One region of the Geobacillus sp. Y412MC52 genome, then DNA from elsewhere that is predicted to be linked to it. Evidence: riboswitches for the same ligand, from Rfam matches in the RefSeq annotation. Region 1 holds a riboswitch; the other holds the start of a gene.
What was found. Region 1 has a riboswitch for thiamine pyrophosphate ahead of tenA (thiaminase II). Riboswitches for the same ligand answer to the same signal wherever they lie in the genome.

Region 1 (7,247 bases):
CGAACGTGCCGGGCGTGGACGTCGCTCCGATGAGCAGCCGGTTTCCTGATTTCGGAACGATGTAGCAGCCGTTTTTCGCAAATACAGTCGTTTGCAACAACGGAACCGGAGCGCGCACCATGACGCATTCCCCTTTGACCGGATAAACGGAAAGCGAAAGCCCGACCCGCGCGCCGAGCCGCGCCGCCCAAGCGCCGGAAGCGATGACAACCGCCTCGGCGGCAAACGTCCCGCCTGTTGTGTCTAACACATGCCCACTGCTGTCGGAACGGATGTCGAACACTTCCGTATACTCATACAGACAAGCGCCGGCGGAGGCGGCGGCATAGGCGAGAGCAGCGGCCAAATCCGGAGCGCTCACTTGCCCATCGCCAGGGATGTACATCGCGCCGGCAAGCGCTTCCGCCGCAAGACGCGGCTCCATTTCAAGCGCCTCCCCTTTCGTGAGCCACTGCACCGGTTCGCCTATGCCCCGCCAAAATGTATAATGGCGATAGAGATCGTCTGCTTCCTCTTCCGTTGTCGCTAGTTTGATCAATCCTTTTTCGACAAGGCCGATATCGATGCCGGTCCTCTCCCTCAGCTCTTCAGCCAAGGCCGGCATGAGAGCTCGGCTTTGCAAGGCAAGCGGCACAAGCGGGCTTGACGTCGAAAACTCGGATTGCGCCCCAAGCATGCCGGCTGCCGCGCTTGACGCCCCGCTTCCCATCGTTCCTTTTTCAAAAATGGCGACGCGATGCCGCCGCTTGGCGAGCTCAAAACCGATGGCCGCCCCAATCACCCCGCCGCCGACGATGGCGACGTCATACCGATGCGTCATCCCCTATCCCCTCCCTTTCACGATGTCTGCCAGCCGTTTGGCCTCAGCAACGGGGTCAGCAGCGAAAAAAACAGCCGACAATACTGCCACCCCGGCTGCGCCCGCTTCCAGCACCCGACGGGCGTTGCCGGCGTGAATGCCGCCGATGGCGATGACTGGAATGGACACGGCGGCCACGATTTCCGCAAGCGAGTCCAGACCGCGCGGCGGCAAACCGGGCTTGCTGTCCGTCGGAAAAATATGGCCATACAAACAAAAGTGAGCGCCATCCTGTTCGGCTTGTTTCGCCTCCTCCGACCCGTGCACCGAGCAACCAACCGTCAAGTCCGGAAACGAGCGGCGGACGGCGCGCACCGGCAGGCTGTGATAAGCAAGCTGCACACCTTTGACACCGTAGACAGCGGCGACATCAACCCGGTCATTGACGATGATTTTTTGCGGCGGCACCCCGACGCGAAGCAGTGCCGCGACAAACGCCGCCACTTCACGCGCCGTCTTCCCTTTTTCGCGAATATGAATCAGGTCGGCATACGGATGGGTGTGCGCACAAATCGCGGCGAATTCGTCAACCGTCTGACGCCCGGTGGAAACGAAATGGAGAACCCCCATCGCCATCCCTTTCTTTCTACCGTACATCGCTTATAGAAATATACGGATAATGAACACCGACATAGTAGGCGGCGAACATCAAAGCGGCAAACAAGGCGACAAGCCAAATATCATATTTGCCGAACCCGATTTCATAATAAAACGTGCGCCGCCCGCTGCCGGAAAATTGTTTCGCTTCCATCGCCACGGCGATGCGCTGGGCGCGGCGGATGCTTTGCGACAACAGCGGAATGGCGTAGCGCTTCACTTTGCTGAGGACGCCCTTGTTCGGCACGCCGCGCACTGTTAACGCATAGCGGATCGCCTGAAACTCTTCAAGCATAATCGGCAATAGGCGAACGGCCGCCAAAAAACTGTACGCATACTTTGGCTTCAGTCTCAACTGCTGCATGAGCGAATAAAACAACGGAACCGGCCGGGTCGTCAGCGAGAAAATCAATCCGAGAAGCCCAAGCGCCAAAGCGCGAAACCCGATGTGCACCCCGCGCCAAAAACTTTCGGCTGTAACATGGATGAACCCCCAGCGAACCCATGTTGTCGTTCCCTCGCCAAACATCATCATCGATGAAGCCGTCGAAACAAACACGAGGAAAAACGGCAAAAACAGCCAAAACAACACATTCGCCGGATAGCCGGTGCCAAAGCAAAACAAAACGAAGAGAGCGAGCGAAACGTTAATCAGCACGTTCGGGTTATGAATGAACAACACAGCGAAAAAGAGCACGACAAGCACAATGAGCTTCAAGCTCGGGTTCGTCTCATGAAGCCATGTCTCGCGGCAGCGAACCTCCCATTTCATCGCCCTGCCCCACCTTCCGCCAACACCGGCTCTCGAATTTCAAGCTGTTCGTCCCGAACGAGCGCCCCATCTTCAATCACCCACTGTCTCGTCGCAAAGCGGCGGACGATTTGTTCGTCATGTGTAACCATCATGATCACCGCTCCTTGTTCGCGGTACGCTTCAAGCATTTCAAGCAAAGCAAACGTGTTTTTCGCGTCCTGACCAAACGTCGGCTCATCAAGCAAAAAGAGGCGTTGGCCGGCGACGATCGAAGCAGCGACGCTCAACCGCCGCTTTTGTCCGACCGACAGTTGGTACGGGTGCTGGTCTTGCTGCTCAACAAGGTCAAATTCACGCAACAGGCGGGTGATGGTTTCCTCGATTTCCGCTTCCGGCCGCCCTTCAAGCCGAAGCGAGTAGGCGAGCTCTTCGCGAACGGAATGGGCGACAAATTGCCACTCCGGATTTTGGAAAACAAACGCAATATGGCGGTAGAGCGGGTGTTGCCGCTTGATGTCGGCGCCTAGCAGCATATACTCTCCGTCCGTGCGGATGAGTTGCATAAGCGCGTGCAGCAACGTGCTTTTGCCAGCGCCGTTTTTTCCGGTGACGGCAATCCATTCGCCGGCGTGCACCGCTGCTTCAGGAACATAGATTTTCGCCTCCCGGCCGCGGAACCCGCGAAAACGGGCGAGGCGAAGAAGCTCCTCGCCTTGATGGCGATTTCGCCGCCTTGCCGTCCGGTCATAGTCGTCCCAGACGCCTGGATACCAAATCCCTTCAGCGGCAATGACGTTTTTATAGTCGGAAAACACCGCCTTCGCCTCGCCGTCGGCGATGATGCGCCCATCGCGGCCGAACAAGACAATGCGATCCACAAAGTCGAGCACATGGTCAATTTTATGCTCGACGATGACGACCGTTTTGCCGCGGCCCACCTGCTTCACCGTTTGCCATACCGCCTTCGTCCCTTCTTCATCAAGCAGCGCCGTCGGCTCATCCAAAAACAAGACATCCGGCTCAAGCGCCAGCACCGAAGCGAGCGCCAACCGCTGCTTCATCCCGCCGGAAAGCGTATGAATATCAGTATGCGGGGCGATCTCCAAACCGACCTGGTCCAGCAGGGCGCGGATGCGGACGGGCATCTCGTGGCGCGGCACGCTCTGATTTTCAAGGGCAAAGGCGATTTCCTCGTCCGCATACGGCATGCAAAATTGCGCATCAGGATCTTGGAAAACATAGCCCCACCGTTCCGGCCGCTTAAGACGCTCCGCTTTCATCGGCACATCGATCGAGTGGGGAATGATGCCAGCCATCACTTGCAATAATGTCGACTTGCCGCATCCCGACGGACCAAGGAGGAGCACTTTCTCCCCCTCGGCAATCGAAAGCGACAAGTCGCGAAACAGCAGCCCGTCGCTCCCGGGAAATTTCAGGCGCAGCCGATCAATCGCAATTGCTTGTTTCATCGCCATTCGCCGCCTTACCGGTTCAACGCATCGTAATCGTCTTTTGAAGCCGGCCGCCACATTTGCGTCACTCCGGTTTTTTCGAGCGCTTTCGCCAATGAAACAGCAAGCACGCCGGAGATGAGGATGGCGCCGATAAAACGCGCCAGCAAAAAGAGCGCCATATTCCATGGGGCGAGCGCCTCAATATAGCCTTTGTAAAAGTCCATGATGAGCGAGCCAATCGTCGCCCCGACCGCGCCGAGCGATACAACGAACGTATCAAAGCGCCGATAGCGGAAGGCGGCAAAGACGAGCTCGGCAAACAGCCCTTGAACGACCCCGTAAATGAGCACTTCAAGCCCCCATTGCGATCCCATGATCAGCTCGCCGGACGAAGCCGCAATCTCCGCGAGCAACGCCACCCCTGGCTTGCGAATGAGCAAATAAGCGAGCGAGGAGGCGATAAACCACATGCCGTAAATGAGTTGATCGAGATGAAACCCTACTGCTCCCACCGCGCTATATAGCGGGCCCCATAATTTGTAAATAATGCCAAACACAATCGCAATGACGATCGTCGTTAAAATATCCGCCAATTTTAACCCTTTTGTCTTCACTTCCATCCTGTTCTCCTCCTTGTCTCACGTCAACGGCTCGCCGCCAATTCAGCCGACGGCCACTGCTCAAGCCGATACGCCATCTCCCAAAACTCGTACTCATATTCGCTGCTGATGAGGAAATGCCGCTTCATCCGATGGCGATCCTCTTCGGTGACCGCGTCAGCGATGTCGTCAAGCCGCGCGATTTGCTCTTCCACAAGCGAGCGGAACCAGTCCGAACTGTAGGTGCCGATCCATTTTTCATAAATCGGATCGTTCGGGCGGCACGTTTTCAAGCGCTCGCCAATTTCGTAATACAGCCAGTAGCACGGCAAAATGGCGGCGATAACATCACCGAGATGCCCTTCGTACGCCGCGCGGTACATGTGCGACGTATAGGCGTACGCCGTCGGCGCCGGAATGAACGCCGCCCTTTCCTCTTCCGTAATGCCCAAGAGCTCGGCGAACGTTTCATGCAGCGAAAGCTCGGCTTCGCACGTGCTTTGTGCATGGTGCGCCAACCGGGCTGTCGTCGCCAAATCCGGCGATTTCGCCGCCCCGATCGCCTGCACGCGGGCAAAATGGCGCAAATAATAGGCATCTTGCATCACGTAATAGCGAAACTTCTCGCGCGCAAGCGTCCCTTGGCCAAGCTCCTGAACAAACGGATGGCGGAAACTCGCCTGCCAGATCGGATCGGCCGCTTGGCGCAATTGTTTGGCAAATGACATTCGTTTTCCCCCTTTTTGGCAAAATAAAAACGCCGCTTCCTTTGCCGATTGGCGTAAAGAAAGCGGCGTGGGCATGCGACGTTGGCCAGGCAAAGCCTAGCCTTGCTGTGCTGCTCCTCCACTTCCCTACGCTGGCATTACCCAGATCAGGTGCTAAGGGTCTCAAAGGCACACTTTGATCTCAGCCTTTCTAAAGGCCCCCCTAGTGGATGATGGTGCAATTTTCAGTTTTCTTTACACTTAATCATACCATGGCACGAACGATTGTCAATCTTTTTTTCTCCGACGTTGCGCTATGCGTTGCAATCCGCTATGATGGAAACGCAGCAATTGACGACGGAATGGGAGTGGAAACGATGGCGAAGGTCATCCTGAAAAGAGAACGGAAAAAACGGCTTGAGCAAGGGCATCCATGGATTTTTCAAAGTGAAGTCGACCGCATCGAAGGCGATGCGACGCCGGGCGACTTCGTTGACGTTTACAATCATCAAGGTTATTGGCTGGCGAAAGGATATATCAACCCCGCTTCGCAAATCATCGTCCGCGTCTTGACGCAAAACCCAAACGATGAACTCGATGAGCGCTTTTTCATCGACCGCATCCGTCAGGCGTGGGCGTACCGTGAACGGATGATTCCCGGCGTTCGCTCCTGCCGCGCCGTCTATGGCGAAGCCGACTTTTTGCCCGGATTGATCGTCGACAAATATGAAGATGTGCTTGTTGTGCAAATTTTGGCGCTCGGCATGGAAAGGCGGAAAGACTGGATTTTGCGCGGCTTGCTTGACGTGTTTGCCCCAAGGGCCATTTATTTGCGCAACGATGTGTCCGTTCGGGAGCTTGAGGGTCTCAAACAAGAAAAAGGCTTTTGGTACGGGAAAGCGGAAACGGAAATCGAAATCGAGGAAAACGGCGTGAAATACATCGTCGATATTGAAAACGGACAAAAAACCGGCTTTTTCTTCGACCAACGGCAAAACCGCGCCGCTCTTCGTCCGCTCATCGGTCCGGAGACGACCGTGCTCGACTGCTTCACCCATACCGGCTCGTTTATGCTAAACGCTTGTCTGTATGGGGCAAAACATGCTACTGCCGTCGATATTTCTGAACATGCCATCGAAACGGCGAAACGGAACGCCGCGTTAAACGGATTCACGAACGTTGAATTTGTCGTCGCCAACGCCTTCGACTATTTGCGCGAGTCGGTGCGCGCCGGCAAACAGTGGGATGTCGTCATCATCGACCCGCCGGCGTTCGCGAAATCGGCCCATGCCGTCCCGAAGGCGCTGCGCGGCTATAAAGACATTAACTTAAACGGATTGAAGCTTGTCAAAGACGGCGGCTTTTTCGTCACATCAAGCTGCTCGTACCACGTCCGCCCGCACCTATTTCAAGAGATGATCGCTGATGCGGCATTTGACGCGAAAAAAGTGCTGCGCCAAGTATATTGGAACGGCGCCGGCTACGACCACCCGAAACTCCTTGCCGCGGAAGAAGGCGACTACTTAAAATTCGCCATTTACGAAGTGCATTCTCGGCGGTGACGAGCCGCCCTCAAAGGCCGTTTCGATGCGCTGCTGGGCAGAAAAAACGCCTAGGGGTTATCCCTAAGCGTTTTTTCGTTCCCTGGAGCGAAGCGATTGTTCTTTATGCAAGACCGACAGATAGACAAGCATCGAAAGGAGCACCGAACCGCTAGCAGCTAAATAAATGCTCGGATAGCCGAACCAATGGCTGATTTGGCCAAACACCATCGCCCCGACGCCGACCCCTAAATCAAAAAACGAGAAAAATGTCGCGTTCGCCATTCCCTTGCGGTGGGCAGGCGCCCGCTCGACGGACCACGCCTGCAGCCCCGGTTGCACCATGCCAAAGCCGAAACCGTACAGCACCGCCGCCAAAAGCAACGCCCATTCTCCCGGCAGCCAAGCGAGAAGAAGCATCGCCAGCAAAATAAGCCCCGCACCAGGGAGAAAGACGGCTCGATGCCCTTTTCGGTCATACAACTGGCCAGCGAACGTTCGCGTCACCATCAAGGCAAGCGCGTAAAGCAAAAAGTACAGTTGCAGGCCGCCGATCTGTTTTTGCGCCGTATATAGAGGCAAGAATGAGGCGATGCCGCCGAACGTCACCGTCAAGAAAAACAACAGCAACGACGGGGTCAAAGCGCTTTTTTCATACAAATCCCATCTGTTCGCCCCTTTGCCATGCACGGCTTCCGCTTTTTTATACGTGATCGCGGCGGCAAACAGCACCGAA
Region 2 (7,247 bases), 170 kb from region 1:
GCACTAAGGCGAGCTCGCCGGGATTGAGAACGGCTTGCAGCAAATGGACGATTCCTTCTTTCGAGCCGATTAACGCCAACACCTCGGTCTCCGGATCGAGCTTGACGCCATATTCCCGTTCATAAAAACGCGCGACCGCTTCCCGATACTCCCTGCAGCCGCCATACGGCGAATACGTATAGTGTTCTGGCGCATCGAGCGCTTCTTTCAACGCTTCGATGACAAAGGAAGGGGGCGGCAAATCGGGGGCGCCGATCCCTAAATCAATGACATCGACCCCGAGCTTTAGCAGTTCTTCTTTTTTCTTCTGAAATCGGGAGAACAAATATGGCGGCATCGTCTGCACAATATCGGAAAATGTGTTCAATCCCATCCCTCCTCATGGCCCTTCGTTTCAGTTTATGCGCACGCCCATCACCCTCATGCCCGTCTCACGTTCAAGAAGCAGCCTATAATACCAATGGCTTTCTCACATCAAGACATCATCAAAATCTTTTTTCTCGAAAAGCGGTCGATGCAGGAGAAGTGGTTATTTTTTCACTAAGCTGCTAGAAAAACGCGATCAACCTTCTGAAACCCGGCCCTTTCGCCATAAAAAGAAGCGGCCGGCATCATCCACGGTTCGATGACGCAACTGGCCGCTGTCTATGGAAGCGAAGCGCCGGCGAAGGCGCCGCGATAGACTGCGCAGTTTTCCCCGCATGATCATTCTATGACTAGAAATTTGCACCTTATGCCATTATCATAATCAATCCGAAACGATTTGTAAATATATTTTTTAAAAATTATATATTTTTAAAATAATAAGGAACCGGACCAATTTGCACAACAAACAAGAGGGGCGGTCAACTACCCCCACTTAGCTAACGCTTGAAGTGGGGGCTTGCAACTCCCCAGAAGTGCGAGCGGACTTCGTCCTCCTTCCTTGACTTGGGGTTGCATCAGGGGGCAGGTTGACAACTACCCAACGACGCAGGTCATGCCTGTGTCGTTCCTTCAACGATGTACTCTATTCCTTTTCGTTGAAGGTTCATAGCACCAATGCGGTCATCGTTTGAGGTATATCCGCATGTTCGACAACAAAAGGTGTGTGTACGTTTCTTTCGATTGGCTTTTTCCGTATGACCACACTTTGGACATGTCAAAGAGGTGTAATGCGGAGCAACCACAATCACTTTTGACCCATGCAAACGTGCCTTATACTCTAACATTTGACGGAACTGATAGAAAGCCCACGATACGGTTTCATATCGGTCATGGATACGTACACGTTCTGTTTTTTCACGAATGCCTGTTAAATCTTCTAATACAAAAAGGGTACGTTCTCCATATTGACGAACGAGTGCCTTCGTGACAGCATGGTTCACATCCGTCATCCAACGGTTTTCTCGTTGTCCGATTGTTTTCAACTTCCGACGCGCAGAAGCCGTCCCTTTTTGCTGGAGGGTTTTTCGCATTCGTTTGTACTTGGCACGCATATGCTTGATTTTTCGTCCGTTAAAAAAGATAGTTTTCCCTTGCGAATCATAAGCTACTGCAAGAAAGTTAACCCCTACATCGACACCGACCACTTGGCGAATGTTGTGTTCATCTACGGTTGGAATTGTTTTGGTCATGGGGATGTGCAAAAAGAATTTGTTATGCTTGTAGACGAGTTTGGCTGTGCCAAACGTCCATGAGCCATCAAAATATGGTTCCATGCCTTTTGGTTCGAATGACACTTTGATTCGTCCTTCTAGCGTATTGACAGAAAATAACCCTTGAACAATGGAGTAATCTCGATTCCAAACGAGATCATATTCAGGCTTTTTAAAGCGAACCAATGTCCATTCGTGACCATTGCTTTTTAGGGAACGGTATCTAGCGATCACCGTTTTAATCACAGATTGCGCCATTTGCGAACGCAAAGCGTAGTTTGATCGAAGTAGACGATAGGTCATGTCGTGTAACTTGGCTTGTGCAAGCACTTTTGTGTCAAAAATCACAACAGACACAGCGTTGCACGCTTGTCGATAAGCGGAAAGGGTGGCTTTCAATACTTCTGCTTGTTCCGCTGTTGGGTAAATTTTTATTTTGGCTGTTAACGTCATGTCCATTTGTCTCACCTCTCTTTCACTAAAAGTGATACAAAAACACAAAAAAAGCGATTCCTCCCCCACTTACTCCCTTTGGTCGTTGAAGTGGGGGTCTCCTCGCCAAAGACGATGAACGTTCGCCCCCCTCCGCTGCTTCGATCAGCACCGAGCGTTTTCCAGCTCATGCTTTTTCCGTTGATCGAACTTCTATATCCTCTCCACCATGCCGAGCATCGCAGCCCGCTTCTTGTCATTGATACAGCGACGACCCTTGCCGAATAAATTGTTGCGCTTTTTCTTTCATCCCCTCCTCTTTGATTTTCCGTTGCAGTTCATGTGAAATGTTCATGGAACAAAATTTCGGCCCGCACATCGAACAAAAATGGGCCGTTTTCGCCGCCTCAGCCGGCAATGTTTCATCATGATACTCGCGGGCCCGTTCCGGATCGAGGGATAAATTGAACTGATCGTTCCAACGAAATTCAAAGCGCGCTTTCGAGAGCGCGTCGTCACGCTGCTGAGCGGCTGGATGCCCTTTTGCCAGATCAGCCGCATGGGCGGCGATTTTATAGGCCACGACCCCGGCGCGTACGTCCTCTTTATTCGGCAACCCTAAATGTTCTTTGGGCGTTACGTAACAAAGCATCGCCGTTCCATAAGCGCCAATGATGGCGGCGCCAATCGCTGACGTAATATGGTCATACCCGGGCGCGATGTCGGTGACAAGCGGCCCTAACGTATAAAACGGCGCTCCATGACAAATTTCCTGTTCCCGCTCGACATTTTCGCGAATTTTATGCATCGGAATGTGCCCCGGCCCTTCGATCATCACCTGCACATCATGCTTCCAGGCGATTTTCGTCAGCTCGCCGAGCGTCTTGAGTTCCGCAAACTGCGCCTCATCGTTCGCATCGGCGATGGAGCCGGGGCGCAACCCGTCGCCAAGGGAGATCGCGACATCGTATTGTTTCAAAATCTCGCAGATTTCTTCAAAATGCGTATACAAAAAGTTTTCTTCATGGTGGGCCAAACACCATTGGGCGATGATCGAGCCGCCGCGCGAGACAATTCCGGTCGTCCGGTTGGCGGTGAGCGGAATGTAATGAAGCCGCACACCGGCGTGGATCGTCATGTAGTCGACTCCTTGTTCAGCCTGCTCGATGAGCGTCTCGCGGTACACGTCCCATGTCAGCTTCTCCGGCACCCCTCCTACCTTTTCGAGCGCCTGATAAATCGGCACCGTTCCCACGGGGACCGGCGAATTGCGGATGATGTACTCGCGCGTTTCATGAATGTGTTTGCCGGTCGATAAATCCATCACCGTATCGGCGCCCCAACGCACCGCCCAAAGCAATTTTTCCACTTCGTCTTCAATCGATGAAGAAACAGCCGAGTTGCCGATATTGGCATTAATTTTCACATGGAAACAACGGCCGATGATCATCGGTTCGCTCTCTGGATGGTTAATATTGGCCGGAATAATGGCCCGACCAGCGGCGACTTCTTGGCGGACAATTTCTGGATCGATTTGTTCACGAATCGCGACAAACTCCATTTCTGGCGTAATGATCCCCCGTTTGGCGTAATGCATTTGTGTCACTGTTTTTCCGGGCTTTGCCCTCAATGGACGGCGCACAAACGGAAGCGAACGTTGGATCGCAACAGAAGACCGCTCCATTTCCTCCACATCGCCGCGCTCGACAATCCAGCGACGGCGAAGAGGAGGCAAGCCTTTCTCCACGTCCGGTTCAAAATCCGGATCCGTATACGGGCCCGTCGTATCGTAGACACGCACCGGTTTGTTTTCCACCATTCCTTGCGGCGTTTTCGTTGGCGACAAAGCAATTTCTCTCATCGGCACGCGCACATCCGGGCGCGACCCTTCGATGTACACTTTGCGGCTTTCCGGAAACGACATAAACGAGCGGATGTTTTCCATGCGTGGCTTCCCCTTTCAACATAAAATGATGAAAGATCAGATCTGAAGCCACACCGTCTGAAGCGGGGCAAACACGAGAATAGGCGATGGCGGCCGATTCAAAATAAAAACAGGTTCCGACACCGGAACCTGATCGAAGGCAAAAGGCCAAATGAACAAGACACGTCCATCTGTTCCCGCTGCCTGCTTCCCTACGCTGGCATGACCCAGATCAGGTTCAAAGGGTCAAAGAACTTCATCGCGTTCTTTTCTCAGCCCGGCTCTCGGACTCCCCTAGCAGATAAGCGTATCACAATGATGACTGACTTTTTTTATTTTATCAAGCAATTGGCAAAGATGCAAACCATTTTATTCTAAACGTTGACTCCCACACGTCGTTTGAAAGCCCCTCTTTCTCGAAGAAAGCGTCCTTTTCCTCACTCACACAGAAAATTTCTTCAGCATTGCCCGCATCTCGTCCGCCATCTGACCGAGCGATGTCGACGAAGAGGCGATTTCCTCGACGGAAGCCATTTGTTCCTGCGTCGCTGCCGATACGTTGGCCGCACCGGACGCTGACTGTTCGACAATATTGGTCATCTGTTGGAGTGCGTCGTTCACTTGACGAGCATGCTCCGTCATTTGCTCGATGGCGGACGATACTTGTCCAATTTGTTTGCTCACTTGGCCGACCTCCTCGCGAATATGGGCAAATGATTGGCCGCATGCCGCCGCCACGTTCAATCCTTTCGCCACTTCGGAGATTACCTGTTCGGCAGACGCAACCGCCCGCTTCGTTTCTTCTTGAATGTAACCGATCAGCTCGGAAATTTGTTGCGCTGAGCGCGCTGATTGTTCTGCGAGCTTCCGCACTTCATCCGCGACAACCGCAAACCCTTTCCCTTGCTCGCCGGCGCGCGCCGCTTCGATCGCCGCATTGAGCGCCAACAAATTCGTCTGCGACGCAATGCCGGTGATCGCTTCCGTAATCTGTCCAATCTCGTTGGAGCGCTCCCCAAGCCCTTTCACCACCTGGCCGAGCGTTTGCACATGATCGTAAATGAACTGCATTTGCTTGGACATTTGTCCGATTGACTGCTTGCCGTCCTCTGCTTTCGCCGATGTTTTCTCAGCCTGGTGCGCCACTTCTTTCGTATGGAAAGCGACGTCGCTCAATGTTTGGGAAATATCATGCACGGACGCGGCGGTGGTGCGGACAGCATCGGCCTGCTCCTCCGCACTTGCCGCAAGCGTTTCCATCGTTGTCGCAATTTGCTCTGTCGCTTTCGTCGTCTGTTCGGCGACGGCGGCAAGCTGCTGAGAATATTGCGCTACTTCTTCGGCATGATGTTGGACTTGCCCCATCACACTTTGCCAAGCGTTTGCCATATCGTTTAACGACGCCGCAATCGGCCGCAGCTGCTGCACGCGATCAAGCGGTATGCGCACCGTCAAATCTCCGCCTGTCATCTTGCCTAAATGTTCGTTAATAACGGCAATCGGGGCAACAAACCGTCGATAGTTGAGCGTTGCCGAAACGAAGCCGAGCATCGCGCCAAACAGCACCGTAGCAACAAGCGTCCACCAAAATGCCGCCCCGCGAATGCCGTTGACCAGGCATGTGGCCATGCCGATCGCCGCTGTGCCAGGAATGACAACGAACATTGTGCGGATAATATAACTGGATGAAGACAAAGTCGTTCTCCTCCTTTTCCATTATGCAATCGTCTTTTCTTTATCTTCACCGCTTAAATAGATTCGTGAATGATCATTCATTTTCCTTCCTGGCCATAATCATGAATGTGTGGATTTGCAAAGATTTTCTAGTCTAAAAGGCTGGTGAAAAACAACGGATTCGCTCGGTTTGGGAGAAATCGCAAGGAATTAAGTTGTGGCGCCGCAAGACTTTTCAATTTGAACAACAGTGTTGAAGAGCAATATTCCCTCTTAAATCGCCAGCCTTCTAAAAGGCTGGTGATTTAGTGAAAAGCCGCGGAAAACGGAATCTCTTCTCAAATTGAGAAGTCCTGTAAAATCAACGCTTCTCTTTCAGCCGAAAGCAACGGGTTCGGCGAAATCGGTCGTTTTTCACCAGCCCTCTAAAGGGCTGATGATTTAGTGAAAAACGCGGCTGATCCCGGTCGTTTTTTCATTTGAGAAACATTGAGAAATCAACTTTCATTTTTTGGAGAAATGCCGCTGATTGGCGTGCGACAGCCTTTTTTCACCGGCCTTCTAAAAAACAACAAGGCCCCACTCAAAAGCGTCATTCTTTTGATCGTTGATGATCCGTCACGAAAGATAAGAAAAGGCGTCCCGACCCTCTTGGGACACCCCCTGCTGTTTTCTGCTTTACACCGTCGGTTTTTCCGTTGTCACATACGTCCCAGCGATAAAATCGTGAATCGACCGTTTGTCTTCTCTCGCAGCAACCATAATCGCACTAATGATGAGACCAATGCCAAACGTGATAAAGTATACGAGTCCGCCAACGAACGAGCGCAAAAACATCGTGCCGATGCCGACTTTTCCGCCGTTGACTTTCGCAATCCGGATGCCAAGCATCCGCTTGCCGACCGTATATCCGTACCAAACAGCCGGAACGATTAACGCGTAAAGGATGTTCGCTAATGACGTAAACCAGTTCGTTTCCCAACTGCCAGTGATGAAATAGCCGATGATCGAAATCGGAATGCCAACGACAATCGCATCCAACAAGTTAGCCAACAGCCGCTTCCAAAATCCAGCCGGATTCGTCACCGCCATATGTCTTCCCTCCTGTTGCCTTTTCTATATTGTATTCTCCATTAACAGTATAATTGTCTTCATTTTACCGTAAATGGCGTATAAAAGAAAATCGATTTTTTGTTTCGATGCGGTGGTCCCTGCTACACACGCTCAAGATGCTTGAATCGATCTTCTTGCAGCAATTTCTTTAGCCCAGCTTCGCCACCACCGCCGAAAAATCGTCCGGAAGCGGCCCTTTTTGCGCAAAATGGCGGCGCAGATGGTCCAAAAGCACCTGCTCGTCCAATAAAATATGCGGCGCCAGCGCATCGCGGAACGCTTCAATCTTTTGCCGGACAGAGCCCGTTTCCCCTTCGATCGCCCCGTCGGAATACAACACAAGCGTCGCCCCCGGCTCGTAGCGCAACCGGCCGCTGTCGACAAAAAGGCGCGGAAGCAGCCCGATCGGCGCGCAGCCGCGGTCCAACTCCGCCACCGTTCCGTCCGGTTGGAACAAAAACCCCGGC

Region 2: it holds a riboswitch for thiamine pyrophosphate, as region 1 does, so the genes downstream of both, thiC (phosphomethylpyrimidine synthase ThiC) here and tenA (thiaminase II) in region 1, are expected to answer to the same signal.

What each region holds. Positions count from the first base shown of each region.
Region 1 covers NC_014915.1:577,262-584,508, reverse strand. The annotation lists gene thiO (glycine oxidase ThiO) at 1-820, opposite strand, end outside; gene tenI (thiazole tautomerase TenI) at 824-1,429, opposite strand; gene GYMC52_RS03015 (energy-coupling factor transporter transmembrane component T family protein) at 1,446-2,228, opposite strand; gene GYMC52_RS03010 (ABC transporter ATP-binding protein) at 2,225-3,679, opposite strand; gene GYMC52_RS03005 (ECF transporter S component) at 3,694-4,284, opposite strand; gene tenA (thiaminase II) at 4,308-4,991, opposite strand; TPP riboswitch at 5,098-5,205, opposite strand; gene GYMC52_RS02995 (class I SAM-dependent rRNA methyltransferase) at 5,348-6,532, shown strand; gene GYMC52_RS02990 (MFS transporter) at 6,596-7,247, opposite strand, start outside.
Region 2 covers NC_014915.1:411,164-418,410, reverse strand. The annotation lists gene GYMC52_RS02105 (aminotransferase class I/II-fold pyridoxal phosphate-dependent enzyme) at 1-367, opposite strand, end outside; gene GYMC52_RS02100 (RNA-guided endonuclease InsQ/TnpB family protein) at 978-2,096, opposite strand; gene thiC (phosphomethylpyrimidine synthase ThiC) at 2,326-4,014, opposite strand; TPP riboswitch at 4,186-4,299, opposite strand; gene GYMC52_RS02090 (methyl-accepting chemotaxis protein) at 4,435-5,688, opposite strand; gene GYMC52_RS02085 (RDD family protein) at 6,346-6,759, opposite strand; gene GYMC52_RS02080 (PP2C family protein-serine/threonine phosphatase) at 6,929-7,247, opposite strand, start outside.